4 regions of the Nocardia sp. CA-290969 genome follow, and region 4 is predicted to be linked to each of the others. Evidence: riboswitches for the same ligand, from Rfam matches in the RefSeq annotation. Region 4 holds a riboswitch; each other region holds the start of a gene.
What was found. A riboswitch is a leader RNA that binds a small molecule or an ion and turns the genes downstream of it on or off. The one in region 4 is predicted to bind cobalamin.

Region 1: linked by a shared signal. The riboswitch ahead of ACQEVO_RS07930 (ABC transporter substrate-binding protein) and the one ahead of ACQEVO_RS28565 (CbtB domain-containing protein) in region 4 are both predicted to bind cobalamin.
Region 2: linked by a shared signal. The riboswitch ahead of metE (5-methyltetrahydropteroyltriglutamate--homocysteine S-methyltransferase) and the one ahead of ACQEVO_RS28565 (CbtB domain-containing protein) in region 4 are both predicted to bind cobalamin.
Region 3: linked by a shared signal. The riboswitch ahead of ACQEVO_RS20910 (FecCD family ABC transporter permease) and the one ahead of ACQEVO_RS28565 (CbtB domain-containing protein) in region 4 are both predicted to bind cobalamin.

What each region holds. Positions count from the first base shown of each region.
Region 1 covers NZ_JBNJNJ010000001.1:1,682,828-1,687,071, forward strand. The annotation lists gene ACQEVO_RS07920 (ArsR/SmtB family transcription factor) at 1-5, shown strand, start outside; gene ACQEVO_RS07925 (glycosyltransferase family 9 protein) at 17-994, opposite strand; cobalamin riboswitch at 1,248-1,387, shown strand; gene ACQEVO_RS07930 (ABC transporter substrate-binding protein) at 1,494-3,023, shown strand; gene ACQEVO_RS07935 (class I SAM-dependent methyltransferase) at 3,020-3,781, shown strand; gene ACQEVO_RS07940 (ABC transporter permease) at 3,789-4,244, shown strand, end outside.
Region 2 covers NZ_JBNJNJ010000001.1:3,506,515-3,510,758, forward strand. The annotation lists gene metE (5-methyltetrahydropteroyltriglutamate--homocysteine S-methyltransferase) at 285-2,549, opposite strand; cobalamin riboswitch at 2,685-2,905, opposite strand; gene ACQEVO_RS15845 (hypothetical protein) at 3,649-4,244, shown strand, end outside.
Region 3 covers NZ_JBNJNJ010000001.1:4,593,740-4,597,983, reverse strand. The annotation lists gene ACQEVO_RS20920 (ABC transporter substrate-binding protein) at 6-1,010, opposite strand; gene ACQEVO_RS20915 (ABC transporter ATP-binding protein) at 1,007-1,780, opposite strand; gene ACQEVO_RS20910 (FecCD family ABC transporter permease) at 1,780-2,835, opposite strand; cobalamin riboswitch at 2,937-3,149, opposite strand; tRNA gene ACQEVO_RS20905 (tRNA-Met) at 3,328-3,404, shown strand; gene ACQEVO_RS20900 (SgcJ/EcaC family oxidoreductase) at 3,470-4,006, opposite strand; gene ACQEVO_RS20895 (SDR family oxidoreductase) at 4,106-4,244, shown strand, end outside.
Region 4 covers NZ_JBNJNJ010000001.1:6,271,683-6,275,926, forward strand. The annotation lists gene ACQEVO_RS28545 (A/G-specific adenine glycosylase) at 1-149, shown strand, start outside; gene ACQEVO_RS28550 (hypothetical protein) at 151-423, opposite strand; gene ACQEVO_RS28555 (alpha/beta fold hydrolase) at 504-1,268, opposite strand; gene mhuD (mycobilin-forming heme oxygenase MhuD) at 1,311-1,622, shown strand; cobalamin riboswitch at 1,696-1,841, shown strand; gene ACQEVO_RS28565 (CbtB domain-containing protein) at 1,878-2,072, shown strand; gene ACQEVO_RS28570 (CbtA family protein) at 2,063-2,851, shown strand; gene ACQEVO_RS28575 (OsmC family peroxiredoxin) at 2,905-3,348, opposite strand; gene ACQEVO_RS28580 (SRPBCC family protein) at 3,405-3,860, opposite strand; gene ACQEVO_RS28585 (sensor histidine kinase) at 4,046-4,244, shown strand, end outside.

The sequences.
Region 1 (4,244 bases), 4.6 Mb from region 4:
TCTGAGTCCGCAGCGGTCAGCCCACGCGGCGGTACGCGGCGCCGGCGACCCCGGCCTCGGCGCGCCGCTTCCCGAGCTGCCGGTCGAGGGCCGCGACCACCTCGGTGACGCCGATCTGCAGGAGACCGGGGTCGGGGGACGAGCCCTCACGGTCGCCCGTGCGGCCCGCCCACAACACCTCGTGCCGGGCGAGCAGGTGTCCGGGAGGTCCGCTCTCGGCGGGGGAGGTGGGGCCGAACAGTTGCACCGTGCGGGTACCGAACGCGGTCGCCAGATGGGCGACACCGGTATCGCCGCACAGCACCACCGAGGCCTCGGCCACGGTCGCGGCCAGTTCGATCAGATTCTGCTTCCCGGCCAGCACCCGGTGCCCCGCCAGGCCCGCGCGGGCCGCGATACCGTGGGCGCGTTCGCGGTCGCATTCGTCGCCGGTGAGCACCACCTCGTACCCCAGCACCAGCAGATGCCGGATCACGGCCGCGAACCGGTCGGCCGGCCAGCGCCGCGCGGCGGCGCCCGCACCGACGTGCACGACCACGCAGTCGCGGTGGCTGGTGGTCGCCACCGGGGGGACGAGGCCCAGGTTGCGGCGGTCGGCACCGATACCGTCGAATTCCAGCAGATGGCACCAGCGGTCGATCGGATGCCGCTGCTCGTGCCACTCCGGGCCGGGGATCTCCGGGAACGCCGGATTGCGGTAGGTGAGGATCCGCTCGGCACCGGTTTTGGTGAGTTCCACGATCGGTGTGGTCTCGGCCCCGTGCAGATTGATCGCGAGCTTCGGCGCCGGTCCGTCCCAGCGCAACCCCTGCGGATCGGCGATCGGCACCATCTCGTCCACCAACGCGATCAACTCGACGATCGGACGCAGCCGGTGCGGGGTGGCGAGGACGAGATGATCGCTGCGCCGGGCCCGTCGCAGGGCACGCAACGCCGGAACAGCGGTGAGCAGCTCACCGAGACCGCGTGCCTGAAGCACGAGAACTACCGACACCCGACTCTCCTAGCCACCTGTTGCCCGTTGTGCCGCCCCCTCCCCGCACCACCCCGAGGGCCGGCTCACGACGAGAGCATTCCTTAGCTGGACTACCCGTGGCACCGGTGGGCAAACGTCGGCCGATCGCGTCCTGGATCACATGCCGGGCGGTAGCCGCCGGACGGGCTCACTCGCGGTGGCGTTACGTCCCCGGTCCGGTTCCCGCGCGCCGCACGATCGGGCGGCAGTATGGTGCGCGCCACTTCGGGCGCCGATGTGGTTGCGCGGCCGCCGCTTCGGTAATGTCGGCAAGGTCCGCAGGGAAGACCGGTGCAAGTCCGGGGCTGTCCCGCAACTGTGAGGTTCGTCCGCGAGCCGAAGCCAGATACCTGCGGATGAAGGACTGAACGGTCATGATCACGTGGGTATTGATCGATGCGCCGAACCGGCCGCCGCCGCGCGGGCCGGTTTCGCATGTCTGTGTCGCGTGAACTGCCTGACGCGACGGGAGTCGGATATGCGTGGTGCACCGCCGGAGTTGAATCGCCGCTCGTTTCTCCTCGGCAGTGCCGTCGCCGCGGGTGCGCTGGCCGTCGGGTGCGGTAGCGGCGGATCGGCCGCGGGCTCGGATACTTTCACCGCCGCCTTCCAGGGTTCGGGTGCGGGGGAGGGGATAGACCCCGGCGCGAACACCCTGTTCATCGACGAGGCCCGGATGAAGGCGATCTACGACGGGTTGTTCGAGGTCGATTCGGCGATGGCGCCGATTCCGCGGCTGGCGGAATCCGGCGAACCGAATGCCGACGGCACCCGGTGGCGGATCGCGCTGCGCGACGCCGTATGGCACGACGGTAAGAAATTCACCAGCCGGGATGTGCTCTATACCCTGTCCAGGGTGCTGGGGCCGGCGCGCCGGCGGCCGTTCATCGCGGCTTCGTCACTGGACCGGGTGGACCTCTCCGGATGCCGGGCGGTCGACGATCGGACGGTCGAGATCGCCTTGAAGGAACCGTCCTTCGAGTTCCTGATCGCGCTGTCGGTCTACGGCACCAAGATCGTGCAGGACGGTGCCGCCGATTTCGGCCGCCCGGTGGGCACCGGGCCGTTCGTCTTCGAATCCTTCGATCCCGGCCGGCAGTTCACCGCCACCCGCAACGAGCACTACTGGGACGGTGCTCCCGCTATCGGTGAGCTACGGATACTCAGTGCGGAGGCCGACGCGCGGGTGAACGCGGTCCAGAGCGGGGAGATCGACTATGCCGACAACCTCACCCCGTCCGCGGCGCGCACCCTCCGGGACAGGCCGGGAATCAGGCTGGTCGCCACGCCGAACAGCGGTATCTACTTCTTCGCCATGAAAACCGACCGCCCACCGTTCGACAAGCCGGATGTCCGGCGCGCGGTGATGCGGATGGTCGATCGGGCCGAACTGCTGAAGGTCGCCCTCGAAGGGCAGGGCGAGATCGCCGATGATGTGTTCGGCAAGGGCTACCAGTACTACGCCGACCTCCCGCAGCACGACTACGACCCCGACGAGGCCGCCCGGCTGCTGCGCCGGGCGGGCGTACGCGATCTGTCCTTCGACTTGTTCACCGCGCCGGTGGCCTACGGATTCGTCGAAGCGGCCCGCCTTTTCGCCGATCAGGCCGCGGCGTGCGGGGTACGCGTGAACGTGGTGCTGGGTTCCAAGGACAGCTACTACACCGATGCGCTGGACACCGGCCAGCTGACGATGGGGCAGTCGGGACCGTTGCCGATACCCAACCACTTCGCTTCGCGGCTGCTGAGCGGGGCACCGCAGAACCGCACGAAATGGTCCGATCCCGAATTCGACGGTCTCTATGCCAAGGCCCAGGCCACCCGCAGCGCGCAGGGCCGCACCGCGATCTACCGCACGATGCACGAGATACTGCACGACCGGGGCGGGTTCATCTTCTTCGGTACCACGAACTGGAACAGTGCGGGCGGGGATCGGTTCGCCGGGCTTCCGGCGGCCGTGCCGAACTCCCACGATTGGGCGCGCTTCGACGGGGTGAGCATCCGATGACGGCGCTCGATCCGGCGCTGGCCCGCTATTGGCTCGAACGCTGGGACCGCCAGCAGGAACGCTATATGCCCGATCGCGAATCACGGTTCGAGGTGATCGGTGATGTGCTGATCGAATTGCTCGGCCGGCCCGACCCGCTGATCGTCGACCTGGGCGTGGGCCCGGGCACCCTGTCCGAACGGCTGCTGGCCCGGCCGCCCGGCGCCACGGTGGTCGGTGTCGATGCCGATCCGCTCCTGCTGGCCCTCGCCGGCGCCGCGCACGGTTCGCCACGTTTCCGCACGGTATTCGCCGATCTGCGTGAGCCCGGCTGGTTTGCGGCGCTGGGGCTGGAACGTGCCCCGGACGCCTTCGTCAGCACCACCGCCCTGCACTGGATGAACCGGGAACCGCTACGCGACCTCATCCGCGCCTGCGCCGGCGCCCTGGCGTCCGGCGGGGTGTTCGTCAACGGCGATCACCTCTACGAGGGACCGGACGGTCCGCGGCTGGACGCGGTGGGCCGGGCCCTGACCGCCCGGCGGGCCCGCCGGCTCGGCACCGCGGCGGCGGAGGACTGGCAGGCCTGGTGGGCGGCCGTGGAAAGCGCGCCCGAACTCGCCGGCCTGGTGCGCCTGCGCGACGGTGGGTTCGAGCACACGGTGTACGACCGGCCCAGTGCGCACGACTATCTCGCCTTCGCCCGCGAAGCCGGGTTCGCCGAGGCCGGGACGGTCTGGCAGTACGGCGACGACCGCGTCGTGGTCGCGATCCGGTGACCGGGCGGTGAGAGCCGGAGTCCGGCCGGACGCGCGGCTGATGCTGCGCCGGGCGTGGATCGGTGCCGGACAGCTCGCGATCCTGCTCGTCCTCGTCTTCGCGCTCTCGCTGGTGCTGCCCGGCGATGCCGCCGATGTGCAGAACAACACCATCCTGAGCGAGGACCAGCGCGAACACGCCCGGCATCTGCTCGGACTGGACGTCTCGCCGGTGACCAGGTTCGCCGACTGGCTCGGCGGCGCGGTGCGCGGGGACTTCGGCACCTCGTACGCCGGCGGCGCGAGCGTCGGCTCGGTGATCGCCGAACCCTTCCTCGTCACCGCGTTGCTCGCCGGGCTCACGCTGCTCGTCCTGATCCCGGTCGCGGTGGGTGCCGGTTTCGCGGCGGGACTGGCGCCGGGGTCGGGGCGCGACCGGGTGATCACCTCGATCAGTATCGGATTCGATTCCATCCCCGATTTC
Region 2 (4,244 bases), 2.8 Mb from region 4:
CCAGAACTTCGGTTATCCAACATATTTCGGACGACGCCCGTTATCACGAGTGCACACCCGGCAAACCCCACACCGATTCGGTCGAGGACGTTCGGATACCTCTCTACTGTCGTGGAGTGGGTTCGCAGGCTCTCATCGCCGACCGAGCTGCGGGCGCCCTTCAGGGCGGGTCGGACGGCATTGCGGGTTAACCCGCGGTCCGCGGGAAAGAATGATGGCCTCGGACTGGAAGGGAAACACCACGGAAACCGGGGCGCCCGCCGTGCGGGCGCCCCGGTCACGCATCAGCGCAGGGCCTGGGCCGCCGCGACGAGATTGCGCAGCGAGGCGATGACCTCGTCGGTACGGCGGGTCTTCAGACCGCAGTCCGGGTTGACCCACAGCCGTTCGGCCGGAACGGCTTTCAGCGCGAGCTCGAGCGACTTCTCGATCTCCTCGGTGCCGGGCACGCGTGGTGAGTGGATGTCGTAGACACCGGGGCCCACACCCAGGCCGAACCCGGCCGCGTTGAGGTCGTCGAGCACCTCCATATGCGAGCGCGCCGCTTCGATCGAGGTGACGTCGGCATCCAGACCCGCGATGGCACCGATGACCTCACCGAACTCCGAGTAGCACAGGTGGGTGTGGATCTGGGTGGTATCGGCGACGCCGGAGGTCGCGAGCCGGAACGCCTCGACCGCCCAGTCCAGGTAGGCGGCCTGGTCGGCCTTGCGCAGCGGCAGCAGCTCGCGCAACGCGGGCTCGTCTACCTGGATGATGCCGATTCCGGCCGCCTCGAGGTCCACCGTCTCGTCCCGGATCGCCAACGCGATCTGGCGGGCGGTGTCAGCGGGCGGCTGGTCGTCACGAATGAACGACCACGCCAGGATGGTGACCGGACCGGTCAGCATGCCCTTGACCGGCCTGCTGGTCAGCGACTGCGCGTAGGTGATCCATTCGACGGTCATGACCCGCGGACGGACCACATCGCCGTAGACGATCGGCGGCCGCACACACCGAGTGCCGTAGGACTGTACCCAGCCGTTGATCGTCGCAGCGAAGCCGTCGAGCTGCTCGGCGAAGTACTGCACCATATCGTTGCGCTCCGGCTCACCGTGCACCAGCACGTCGAGACCGATCTCCTCCTGCAGCGCGATGACCTCGGCGATCTCGGCACGCATCCGCGTATCGTATTCGGCCTGGTCGATCTCGCCTCGGCGCAGCTGGGCGCGGGCCACGCGGATGCGGCTCGTCTGCGGGTAGGAGCCGATGGTGGTGGTCGGCAGCAGCGGCAGGTTCAGCCGCTGCTGCTGCAGCACGCGACGTTCGTCGGCCGGGGTACGGCGCACAGCGTCAGCGTCCAGTCCGGCCAGGCGCGCACGCACCGACTCGACCCGCAGCCGCGGATCGGCCAAGCGAGCGGCCACGGCCGTGCGAGCGATCTCGAGAGCCTCCGCGACCGCCTCCTCGCCCGCGGCGAGTGCGGTGGCCAGCACCCGGATTTCGGCGATCTTCTCCTCGCCGAACGCCAGCCAGTTTCGTAGCCGTTCGTCCAGCTCGGTCTCGGGCGCGAGGCTGTAGGGCACGTGCAGCAGCGAGCACGAGCTCGACACGGCCACCGGCACCCCGGCGTCGCGCAGCCCGGTCAGCTGTGACAGCGCGTGATCGGGGTCGACCCGCCAGATGTTGTGACCGTCGACGACACCCGCCACGATCAGCTTGTCCGTGATCGACTGCGCCACCGCCACGTCCGAATCGCCACCGGCCACGAGGTCAACGGCGATACCCTCGATGCCGGTCTCCGCAAGCACCGGCAGCGCCACCCCCAACCGGCCGAAGTAAGCGGCCACCAGAATGGCCGGGCGCGCCGGCACCTGCGACAGCTGCCGGTAGGTGGAACGCACGGCCGCCAGCTCGGCCTCGGTCAGATCGGTCACCAGCGACGGCTCATCGATCTGCACCCATTGCGCACCGGCCTCGGCGAGCAGGCCGAGCAGCTGCTCGTAGAGGGGAAGCAGGTCGGGCAGCCGCTCTAGCAGGTCGCTGCCGTCCACCGACTTGGCCAGCTTCAGGAAGGTGATCGGGCCGATAACGACCGGGCGGGCCGGCACGCCCTGCGCCAGCGCTTCGCGCAGCTCGGCCAGCGGCTTCTCCGGATGCAGGGAGAACACGGTGTCCGCGGCGAGTTCGGGCACCAGGTAGTGGTAGTTGGTATCGAACCACTTGGTCATCTCCAGCGGCGTCACCTCGGCGTTGCCACGAGCGGCCGCGAAGTAGCGATCCAGTTCGTCGGCGATCCCCGACACCCGCTCGGGCAGCGCCCCGAGCAGCACGGCGGTGTCGAGCATCTGGTCGTAGTAGGAGAACGTGCCCACCGGCACCGAATCCAGCCCGGCGTCACGCGCCGCGGTCAGTTGCGTGGTGCGCAGGCCCGCCGCGACAGCGTGCAAGCCCTTGGCATCGAGGCGCCCGGCCCAGTAGGACTCGGTAGCGCGTTTGAGCTCCCGGTTGGGGCCGATACGCGGTAGCCCCAGCACGGTTGCGGAAAAAATAGTGTGCGGGTTCGACATCAATGAACTCCATGGTCGGCAGCAACGACCGCCACCCATACAGAGCGCACGCTGATGGAGCCCATGAAGCATCGTTCCCGTGCCCGAGTCCACTCAGCGTACGCCCGATCCACGAGGCGACGACCACCGGATACGGCGTATCCGGTACAACGGGCAGGTCTTCGGACTCATGGGCATCGACCTCGAACAGGTCGGCCCCGGCGCTCGAGGCCCGGAGCTGGTCCTACCGACCGTCGCTTCCCAGGCAGGCGCCCAGTGCGGATGACGGCTGCCGTTCCCACTCACCGCTGCGGGACAGTCCCGGATTCCCACCGGGTTCCCTCTCACTCGACGATGCGAACACCACCGAGCTTCGACACCATCGGACGGATCAGGGGCTCCTCGACTCCGCCTCCAGCGAACCAGCTGCACTCACAAATATAGCCGACCTCAGAAAGGATCCGGAATCGAGGTCTTTGCGAACGGGTGGGCCCTTCCTACACCCGCCGGTCAGTTCGGCTACGAGCCGTCGATCCGGGCACCGCGGGCCAGCGTGGCCTGAGTCATCTTCACATGCGCCGCGTCGACGAGACCCGTCGACCCCACTGCGCCGCGCCCGCCTCGGCTGTCGATCACCGGGTAGAACCGTCTTTTGGGCCGGAAGTGTCCTCCCCGAGGAACTTCGCAGCGTGGCGGATGACCGCCAACTCGGTTTCCAACTCTCGAATCCTGCGGCGAGCAGCACGCAACTCCACCGACTCCGCTGATGGTTACCTGGACGCAGACCGTGGTCGACGTCGAGTTGCCGTGCCCGCTGTGGTTTGGGTCGTTCCACGGATGCCGGGGTCGGGGTTTCGCCCCGTCACGAGACGAGGCGGGTCTGTCAGTGGTGACGGGTGCAGCGAATCCCACTGTCAGGTCAGGCGGGGTGACCTCACCGTGGTGCATCTGGATCGGTACAGGACAGAGGTTACCGTCTGGCTCACGGGTGAGAAGGTTGTGTAGGGCAGCGTCGGCGTGCACTTCGGTCGTCCGCACCCGGCAGCGGCGACAATGTGAACCAACCAGGGGAGGGAAGTCCGTTTCGCGATGATCTCTGAATCGCATTAGCCTTGCGCCCATGACCGCCAACGCCTCCCTCTTCATGCTCGAGCTTGCCACGAAGAATCGCATTATCGTTCTTCTGTCTTGGCGAGACAGCGGAAAAAGCCGATCGATGTTTCTCAGACGTGACGGAAAGCTGTGCAGCTTCACCGACATTACTCATCTCGTGGCTTTCCTGAACAGCAGCGGCCACTACGACTTGATTCCACGCTCCGCAGGGGAGGTAATCGACGGTCTTTCTGCATCGGAACTCAGCGAGTTGGTCCCGGTCCATGAATCTTTGGAGAGCAAGTTTCAACGGTCTTTCCCGGATCGCTACCTGGATCTGGCAACAATACCGGATGCAGTAGCCAGGAAGCACGCGCCCAACCGGATCGCTACAGCTGTGCAATTCGTTCGTATGCTGCACAGGATCTTCGGCCTCGAATCTGCCCCGGCACTTCTGGATTCGGGCATCGTCCTCGAATTCGAGCAGGTTTCGACTGCCCCCATCGCAGCCTGGTCCGACGAGCGCTGGAAATCGCTTCGGGCTGTTATCGATGAGCACTGGGGTGCGATCCTTGCCGAGATAGAATCCATTATTATCGACCCCCCGGTGAGTCATGACGAGCG
Region 3 (4,244 bases), 1.7 Mb from region 4:
CGCCGCTAATAACCCGTGGAACGCAGGAATTCGGCAACGCTGAGAACCGCTTGCGGGTTGCGTGGTCCCTCGACCAATGCGGCATAGGGCAGGGCGAGGAAATTGTTCTCCCGGACGGCGGTGGTACCGGCCATCAGCGGATGCCGGCGCAACTGCTCGATCTTGGCCGCCACGGTGTTCGCCGGACCGGCGCCGTAGTCGACGATCACGATCGCCTGCGGGTCACGCTGGGCAGCGGCTTCCCAGGAAGCCGAGGTCCACGAATCGTTCAGATCGTCGAAGATATTGCTGCCGCCCGCCTCCCGGATGATCTGCGACGGTGCGGCTGTCCGCCCGGAGGTGAACGGTTCCGGGGTGGCACTGTCGAACAGGAACACCCGCGCCGGTTCCCGCGGTGCCCCCTCGTCCGCGGCGGCGACCTGTTCACGATAGGCGGCGACGAGGTCGTCGGCCTTCGCGCGCACGCCGAAGATCTCGCCGAGGTTCGTCAGGTCGGTGTACAGCGCGTCGAGCGGTTCCATCACGCCGCGGCGTGTGGTGCCGGCTTGCCGGCAGGATTCGGTGAGCAGGTACGGGTCCGCGCCGATCGAACGCACCCAGTCGGGAGTGAGGCCGGTGGTCTCCCGGAAGCCGTAATTCCAGCCGGCGAACACGAAGTCGGGGGCCGCGGCCTGGACGACCTCCTTGGTGAAGGCGTCACCGAGTTCGGTGGTGCGGCCGAAATCGGCCCGCCACGGTGAGCTGTCGATATCGCGCTCTTTTCCCGGATAGGTGGTGTAGCCGACAAGGCGATCGGCCAGCCCGAGGGCGAACATCATCTCGGTGATACCGGTGTCGTTGGTGACCACCCGTTCGGGCACCCCGTCGACCGTGAGCGAGGCACCGCAGTTGGTGACCGTCACCTGCCGACCGGTGGACGCGTGCGCCGAATCCTGCACCTCGGCGCCGCATGCAGTCGAGAGAACCGCCGCGGACACCGCCAGCGCGACCATCGGCCGAAGGGTTTTCATGCGTAGTCCTTGTCGTCGAAGATGATCTGCGGGACACCCAGCCGGGGATGAGCGACGATATGACCGCCGATCGAGAACCAGCGTCCGATCACCTCGGTGGTGATCACCTCGTGCGGACCGCCCGAACACACCAGCCGGCCGCCGTGCAGGACGAAGAGCCGATCACAGTGCTGCGCGGCCAGATTGAGATCGTGCAGCGCCGCGACCACGGTGATACCGAGACCGCGGGCAGCGGCCAGCACGCTGTACTGGTGGTGCACGTCGAGATGATTGGTCGGTTCGTCCAGCACCAGCACCCGCGGCTGTTGCGCCAAGGCCCGCGCGATCAGGACCCGCTGACGTTCCCCGCCGGAGAGCGACAGGAAACCGCGGTCCGCGAGATGCGCGATATCCGCCGTTTTCATTGCTGCGGCGCAGATCTCCTCGTCGCGCCGCCGGCTGCCGCGCAGCACAGTGGCGTGCGGGAGCCGTCCGGTCGCCACTACCTCGGCGGCGGTGAAGTCGAACGGTGTCGAGGAATCCTGGGTCAGCGCCGCGACCTGGCGGGCGTTCTCCCGCATACCGATCGCCGCGATATCGGTGCCGCCGACCAGCACCTGCCCGGAAACGGGCGCCAGAGCGCGGTACAGACAGCGCAGCAGGGTCGACTTACCGCTGCCGTTCGGACCGACGATGCCGATGAACTGCCCGGGTTCGGCGGCCAGGGTCACCGCCCGCACGATTGGAGCGCCGTCGATCTCGACCGTGACGCCGGTGTAGTCGACCCGCATCAGCCGCGCTCCACCAGCGCACCGCGCCGCCGCATCAGCAGGACGAACACCGGTACCCCCACCGCGGCGGTGACCGCTCCCAATGGCAACTCCTGCGGTGGGATCAGCGTGCGGGCCAGGAGATCCGCGGTCACCAGGAAAACCGCGCCCAGCCCCGGGGTCAGCACGGCCAGCCGCCGGTGGTCGGCACCCACCAGGAGCCTGGCGACATGGGGCACGATCAGGCCGACGAACCCGATGGCCCCGCACACCGCGACGAAACAGCCCGTCATCGCGGCGGAGAGCACGAACAGCAGCAGCCGGAACCGGGCGGCGTTCATTCCGAGGGCGGCGCTCACCTCGTCACCCATCGACAAGGCGTTGAGCCGGCGGGCGCAGAGCATGATCACCGCCGACCCCAGCGCGGCGACCGCGGCGATCAGAGGCACCATCTGCCAGGTCGCGCCCGCCAGGCTGCCCAGCAGCCAGAACATGACCGACCGGGCGGTATCGCCACCGCGCGGGGCGAGGAACACCAGCACAGTTGTCGCGGCGGAGAACCCGTAGCCGATGGCGGTGCCGGTGAGCACCAGCCGTAGCGGCACCAGCCCGGCCGCCGACCGCGCCATCAGATACACCAGTGCGGTGGCGGCGAGCGCTCCGGTGAAAGCCGCCGTCGACAGGGCGTAGGTCCCGAGCGCACCGAACGCGCCGAACAGGACGACGGCGGTGGCGCCCACCGACGCCCCCGACGAAATCCCCAGTACATACGGATCGGCCAGGGCATTACGGACCATGGCCTGCACGATCAGCCCGACCCCGCCGAGCCCAGCACCTACCAGGGCCGCCAGCAGCACCCGCGGCAGCCGGGAATCCACGACGATCCGATAGTTCGCCACATCGCCGGCGAACACCGTCCCGCCGGTGAGTTCGGCCCACAGAAAACCCACGGTGTCGCGCCACGGAACATGTGCCGCCCCGAGACCCAGCGCGAGCACCGAAACCACCACCAGCGCCGCGGTCAGCCCCGCCACCAGCACCGGCACGGGCAGGCGGCGTCGCTCGAGCCCGCTCATCGGGCCGGATCTACTCGCACCACCCCTGATCCGACGCGCGCAGACAGACGTATACCCATATCTCGTCAACCATTCCCTCGAAGTCGACCGGCGACCAGGCCTGTGGCCGGGCCGCGCCGGCAGGTCTTCGGGCTCATGGACGCGAGACGGATTCCCGTATCACCTACTGGCGGTCGCTTCCCAGGCGCGGGCCCAGTGCTGATGACCGCGGTCGTTTCCACATACCGCTGCGGGGCAGCTCCGGATTCCCACCGGATTCCCTCTTGCGAACCGCCCGTCGCCGACGGGCGGTAACCAGCGCGCGGTCACGGTAGCACCCCGGATTCCGGGACCGGACATTCCGGGCGCGAATGTGCATCACCTCACTCGGTGGTGGGCATCGTGCACGGTGCGTAGGCGCGCCTGGGCATCCGGTTTCCGGGGTATCGCGGACCGGAGTTCGAGGCGCGTTTTGGTACGGCGAAGGTTCGTGCGCTACGGTTACCAACGCAACGCGGGGTGGAGCAGCTCGGTAGCTCGCTGGGCTCATAACCCAGAGGTCGCAGGTTCAAATCCTGTCCCCGCTACCACCGGCCGAGGCCGGAACGGTTTTCACCGTTCCGGCCTCGGCTTTTTTCGGCACCAGGACTTCGGATCAGGCGGCGGGATCCGAGTTCGTGCGCGTCAGGAACGATTTCGATTCGTCGATCGGCGTGTTCTGCGCGGCGGACAGCCACCAGTTTCCCTCCCGCTCCACCAGCACATACAGCGCGACTTCGGAGAACGCGCCGGGTTCGAGGGCCTGCCTGCGGATCTGGGTGACGACCACCCCCGGAGCAGGACCGATCGCGGCGACGACCTCGAAACGGGAGGCCGGCGCGACGGGCTTCGCCAGGCGCATCATTTGCCGGTGAATCGCATTGATCTGGTCGTAACCGATGACCAGGGCGCCGAAGGGCGTGCCCCACAACACGTCCGCGGCGAACGAGTTGTCGTAGAGGTCGGCGTCACCGGTCTCGCCGGCCTTCTGCAATTCGGCTGCGAGGGCGACGGCCACGGCGTGTGCGGTCGAAGTGGCGGTCGGGTCGTTCAAGTTCGGCCGGATGGTCATGTCTTTCTCCCTTTTTCGGTACTGACCACAGCCTGCAAGCTCAACCAATGTTGAGGTCAAGTCCATGGTGGCGAGTGGCATCGAACCGGGAACTGTGACCGGCATTCTCGATCTTGACCTGTATCTATATTGAGGTTCTAGCGTGGCGGCCAGCTGATCACCCCACGAGAGGACATGTTCATGATTCTGGTCACGGGAGCCACCGGCAATATCGGTCGCTCGTTGCTGAAGGAGTTGCGCGCGTTCGGTGCGGGGCCGATCAAGGTAGTCACCCGTGACACCGCTGGAGTTGCCTTCCCCGCCGGAGTCGAGGCAGTCG
Region 4 (4,244 bases):
CGGCGACGGAGCCGGTGGATCGCATCCGCTTGGACTTGGCCTGGACCCGCGACCCCGGCCAGCGCGACCGCGCCCTGGATTCGCTCCTGGTGGACGGCCTGATCGAGCAAACAGTGGACGGGCGCTTCGCCCTGGCCGGCGAGGGCTGAGTTACCGCGCGCCTGCACCTCGGATTCGGTGAGCGGGGTGCGCGGGCTCTCCGCGAGCCCGGTGGGTGGGCCTGGTCCGGCGCGGGTTCGCCGGCACCGGAGCGGGCTGGGGAGCCGGCTCCACCACCTCGGCGTCGACCACATCGGCCGGCGCCTCGGCGGGTTCGGGCTCGGCGTCGGCGGCCTTGCCCGGGCGGCCGATCAGGCCGTTCACCCGGTCCAGCACTTCCTCGGCCCGGCTGCTGGCGTCCTCGGGGCCCGGCGGCGGTGCCATCCATTCCCGGCCGTGGCGGCGCTGCTGCTCCGCCTAGACGAGCACACCTGGGGCAGGCTGTCGCAGGCGAATGCCGACGATCAGCGGTTCGGGGTTGCTTCGGCGGTGAGTACCCGGCCGAGGAACCGTTCGACTGCGGTGCGGTAGCGGGCGGGCTGGTCGTCGTGGACCAGATGGCCCGCCTCGGGGATCACGATATGTTCGGCGGCCGGATGCAGCTCGGCCATGCGGCGCATCTGCCCGGGTGGGGTGATGGTGTGTTCGCCCTCGATCAAAAGGCTGGGGACGCGCACCTGCTGCCATTGCGACCAGAACGCGCGCGTACCCCATTCCTCGGAGATATCGCGAAACGTGGCCACCTCCCCGTGCAGGCGATAGCCGTCACGGCTCCGCTCGAACGAATGCAGGAAGTAGCGACCGGCGACCGGACCGAAGAACTCCAGCATCGCGGCCTCGTCGGCGAAGGGCTGCGGCCAGGCTTCGATCATGGCCGCCCAGTGTGCGGCGGTGCGGCCGGTGAAGTCGGCCGCCATATCCTCGACCACCAGCGCCCGTACCCGCTTCGGGTACCCGGCGGCGAAAACCCACCCGTGCAGGCCACCCATCGAATGTCCGATGACGACCATCGGCTCGGGGATCGTCGCGGTGGCGGCGGCAAGATCGGCGACGAATGCGTCGGTGGTGAGTTCGGCCGGGGCCGGACGGCCGTGCCCGGCCGCGTCGAAGGTGTACACATGGCCGTAGCCGCGTAACCACGCGATCTGATCGGCCCAGGTCCGGGCGCTGCCCATCAGACCGTGCAGCAGCAGTATCGGGACCCCGGACCCGCCTTCGTCGTGCAACATCGGGTCGAGTGTATTCGGCACACGTTTCACTAAGCTCGTCCTATGGCTGTTGTGAAAATCAATGCGATCGAGATTCCCGAGGGCGCGGGTCCCGAATTGGAGAAGCGGTTCGCCCACCGCGCGCATGCCGTCGAGAACTCCCCCGGGTTCCTCGGCTTCCAGTTGCTGCGGCCGACTGCCGGGGAGAACCGGTACTTCGTCGTCACCCAGTGGGATTCCGAGGAGTCCTTCGCGGCGTGGCGGGACGGGCCGGCCAAGGAGGCGCATGCCGGGCAGCAGAACAAGCCGGTGGCCACGGGCGCCTCGCTGCTGGAGTTCGAGGTCGTGCTGGACGTGGCCGGCAAGAACGCCTGACGATCCTTTCGATGCGGGTCACGCCACCTTTACTGTGCGGTGGCGTGACCTGCGCTTTTTCCGGGGCATATTGACGACCACCGCGGGCGGTGTCACAGTTCCGGAGTACGCGGAGGTGATGCGGTAATCCGGTGGGAACCCGGAGCGGTCGCGCCACTGTATTGCGCACTGTCTCGGCAGTGGGCAGAGCCAGACACCGGCACCGAAGCGCAGAACTCGCGACCGGACGCGACCTTCCGGATGAGGAGGACCATCATGGCCATCGTGCACACCCCGAGCCGGGCCGGCGAAACGCTGGCGACCGTGCTCATCACAGTCGGTGTCGTTCTACTGGCGTTGCTCACGCTCTACCTGGTCGGTTTCGATCAGGGCGCGATATCCCGCAGCGGGATGTTCCTGCACGAGCTGATGCACGACGGACGGCATCTGCTGGGCGTGCCATGCCATTGAGCGGATCCTTCGGTGCGCTGCTGCTCCGTGGTCTGCTCGCCGGCCTGATCGCCGGTCTGCTGGCGGGTGTCGTCGGGAATTTCGTCGGTGAACCCAAGGTGGACGCGGCCATCGCCATCGAGGAGGCAGCGGCGACGCACGAGCACGGCGGCGGGCACAGTCACGGCGAAGACGCCGGGCACAGTCACGATCCGGACGAGGCCGTGGTGAGCCGGCCGTGGCAGAAGTTCGGTCAGTTCCTGGCGAACGCCTTGGCGGGGATGGCCTTCGGCGCCCTCGTCGCGACGGCGGCGCACTACGCCCGCCGCCACACCGCCCTACCGGGACCGCGACTGGTGCTGGGGCTCGGCCTCGGCGGATGGCTCGCGGTGGTGCTCGTCCCGTTCTTCAAATACCCGGCCAACCCCCCGGCCGTCGGTGACCCGGAAACGATCAACGAACGCACGCTGCTGTGGGTGGCCGCTGTCGTCCTCGGACTGATCGCCTTGGCGGCCGCCGGCTATGTCTGGAACCTGCTGCGGGCACAGCTCGAAACAGTCCGGCTCGTCGCGGCCGTCGCCGCCTTCGCCCTGATCGTCACGCTCGGATATGTTCTGCTGCCCGGGGTGAACGAGGTCGGCGCGGATTTCCCGGCCACCCTGTTGTGGGAATTCCGGACGGCATCGCTGGCGGTGTCGACCACGCTGTGGGTGAGCATCGGTCTCGCCTTCGGCGCACTCACCGAATGGAGCACCCGCCGCAGCACGCCGGTAACGGAAGCCGCTGCTGCAGCCGGGTGATCCGGGAGTCCGCGATCCCGGGCTCCCCGCAGACGAGGGAGCCCGGGAACCGGTCAGGACTCGAGTGCCGCGTCCAAGGTGATCTCGTCCACTCCGGCCAGTGCCTTGCTCACCGGGCAACCCGATTTGGCCGCGGCGGCCGCCGTGGTGAAACCGGCGTTGTCCAGGCCCGATACCCGGCCGCGGACGGTCAGTGCGATACGGCTGATGCGGAACCCGCCGGCCGGGTCGGGGCCGAGGGTGACAGCCGCCGAGACATCGAGGCTCTCCGGGGTGCCGCCGGCCTGGGCGATCTCGTTCGACAGCGCCATCGCATAGCAGGACGCGTGCGCGCCCGCGATCAGTTCCTCCGGGCTGGTGGTGCCGCCGGCCTCGTCGGCGGACCGTTTGGGGAAGGACACCTCGTACTTGCCGACCCCCGAGCTGACCAGTTCGACCTGGCCGGAGCCGTCCTGCAGACCACCGGTCCATGCGGTGCGCGCGGTACGTGTGGGCATCACAATCCTTTCGAAGACGATTCGTTCGGGTCCGGTGTCGAACCTACTCGCACCATTCAACCGGCCGCAGAGGTTCGCTCATCGAGGCGGGCCAGCGCCTTCGGCCAGGTCGCGCGGTACCGGTCACGAGCGGCCTCGTCGGCAAATCCGCTGTGCCGCAGCCGTAACCGGATACCGCGGGGTTGTTTCACGAGTTCCACCCGGACCACGGTTTCCGCGCCCGCGGTGCCCGCCGCTCCCGTCACCCAGGTCATTTCGACGAGCCGGCCGGGTTCGAGCCGCAGGAATCGCCCGTAGTGCGGGTGCATGCTCCCCTCGTGCCGGGTTTCGAAGTAGAACGGCTCGTTCACCTCCGGGCGCATCCGTACGGTTGCGGGCTCCGCGAACCAGATATCGAATCCCTGGGTCCACGCGAGGTACAGCAGTTCGGGCGAGGCTTTCATCACTCGCTCCACTGTCAGCTCGTACGGCCGCGCTGACAGGTCCGGTGAACGCACTTGCTGGTCGACCATCACTGGACCATACCCGCGCCGGGACGCGTGCCGCCGCCGATGCGGCGATCGTCGCGCCGACGACGAGGAGTTTCTTCACCGAGCGAAGTATTCGCCGCGGCAATACCTCTGCCGCAAAGCAAATCCGGGTGTGCAGCGCCGGGTTCGGCCCAAGTGCGAATAGGGTGGTGCAGGTGGAGTCCGCGATGACGAGCTGGCAGATGGTCGGGCTGCTGAGCTGGCTGGCATTGGCCGCCGCTCTGGTGGTGATGGCGCGGCAGCAGCGTGCGCTCGTACACGCTCGCCGGGAACGGGACGCCGCGGCGGATACCGCCGCGCAGCGGCTACGGGAGCTGGAGGTGAGTACCGAACGCCTGCTGATCGCCCGGGAACTGCACGACGTGG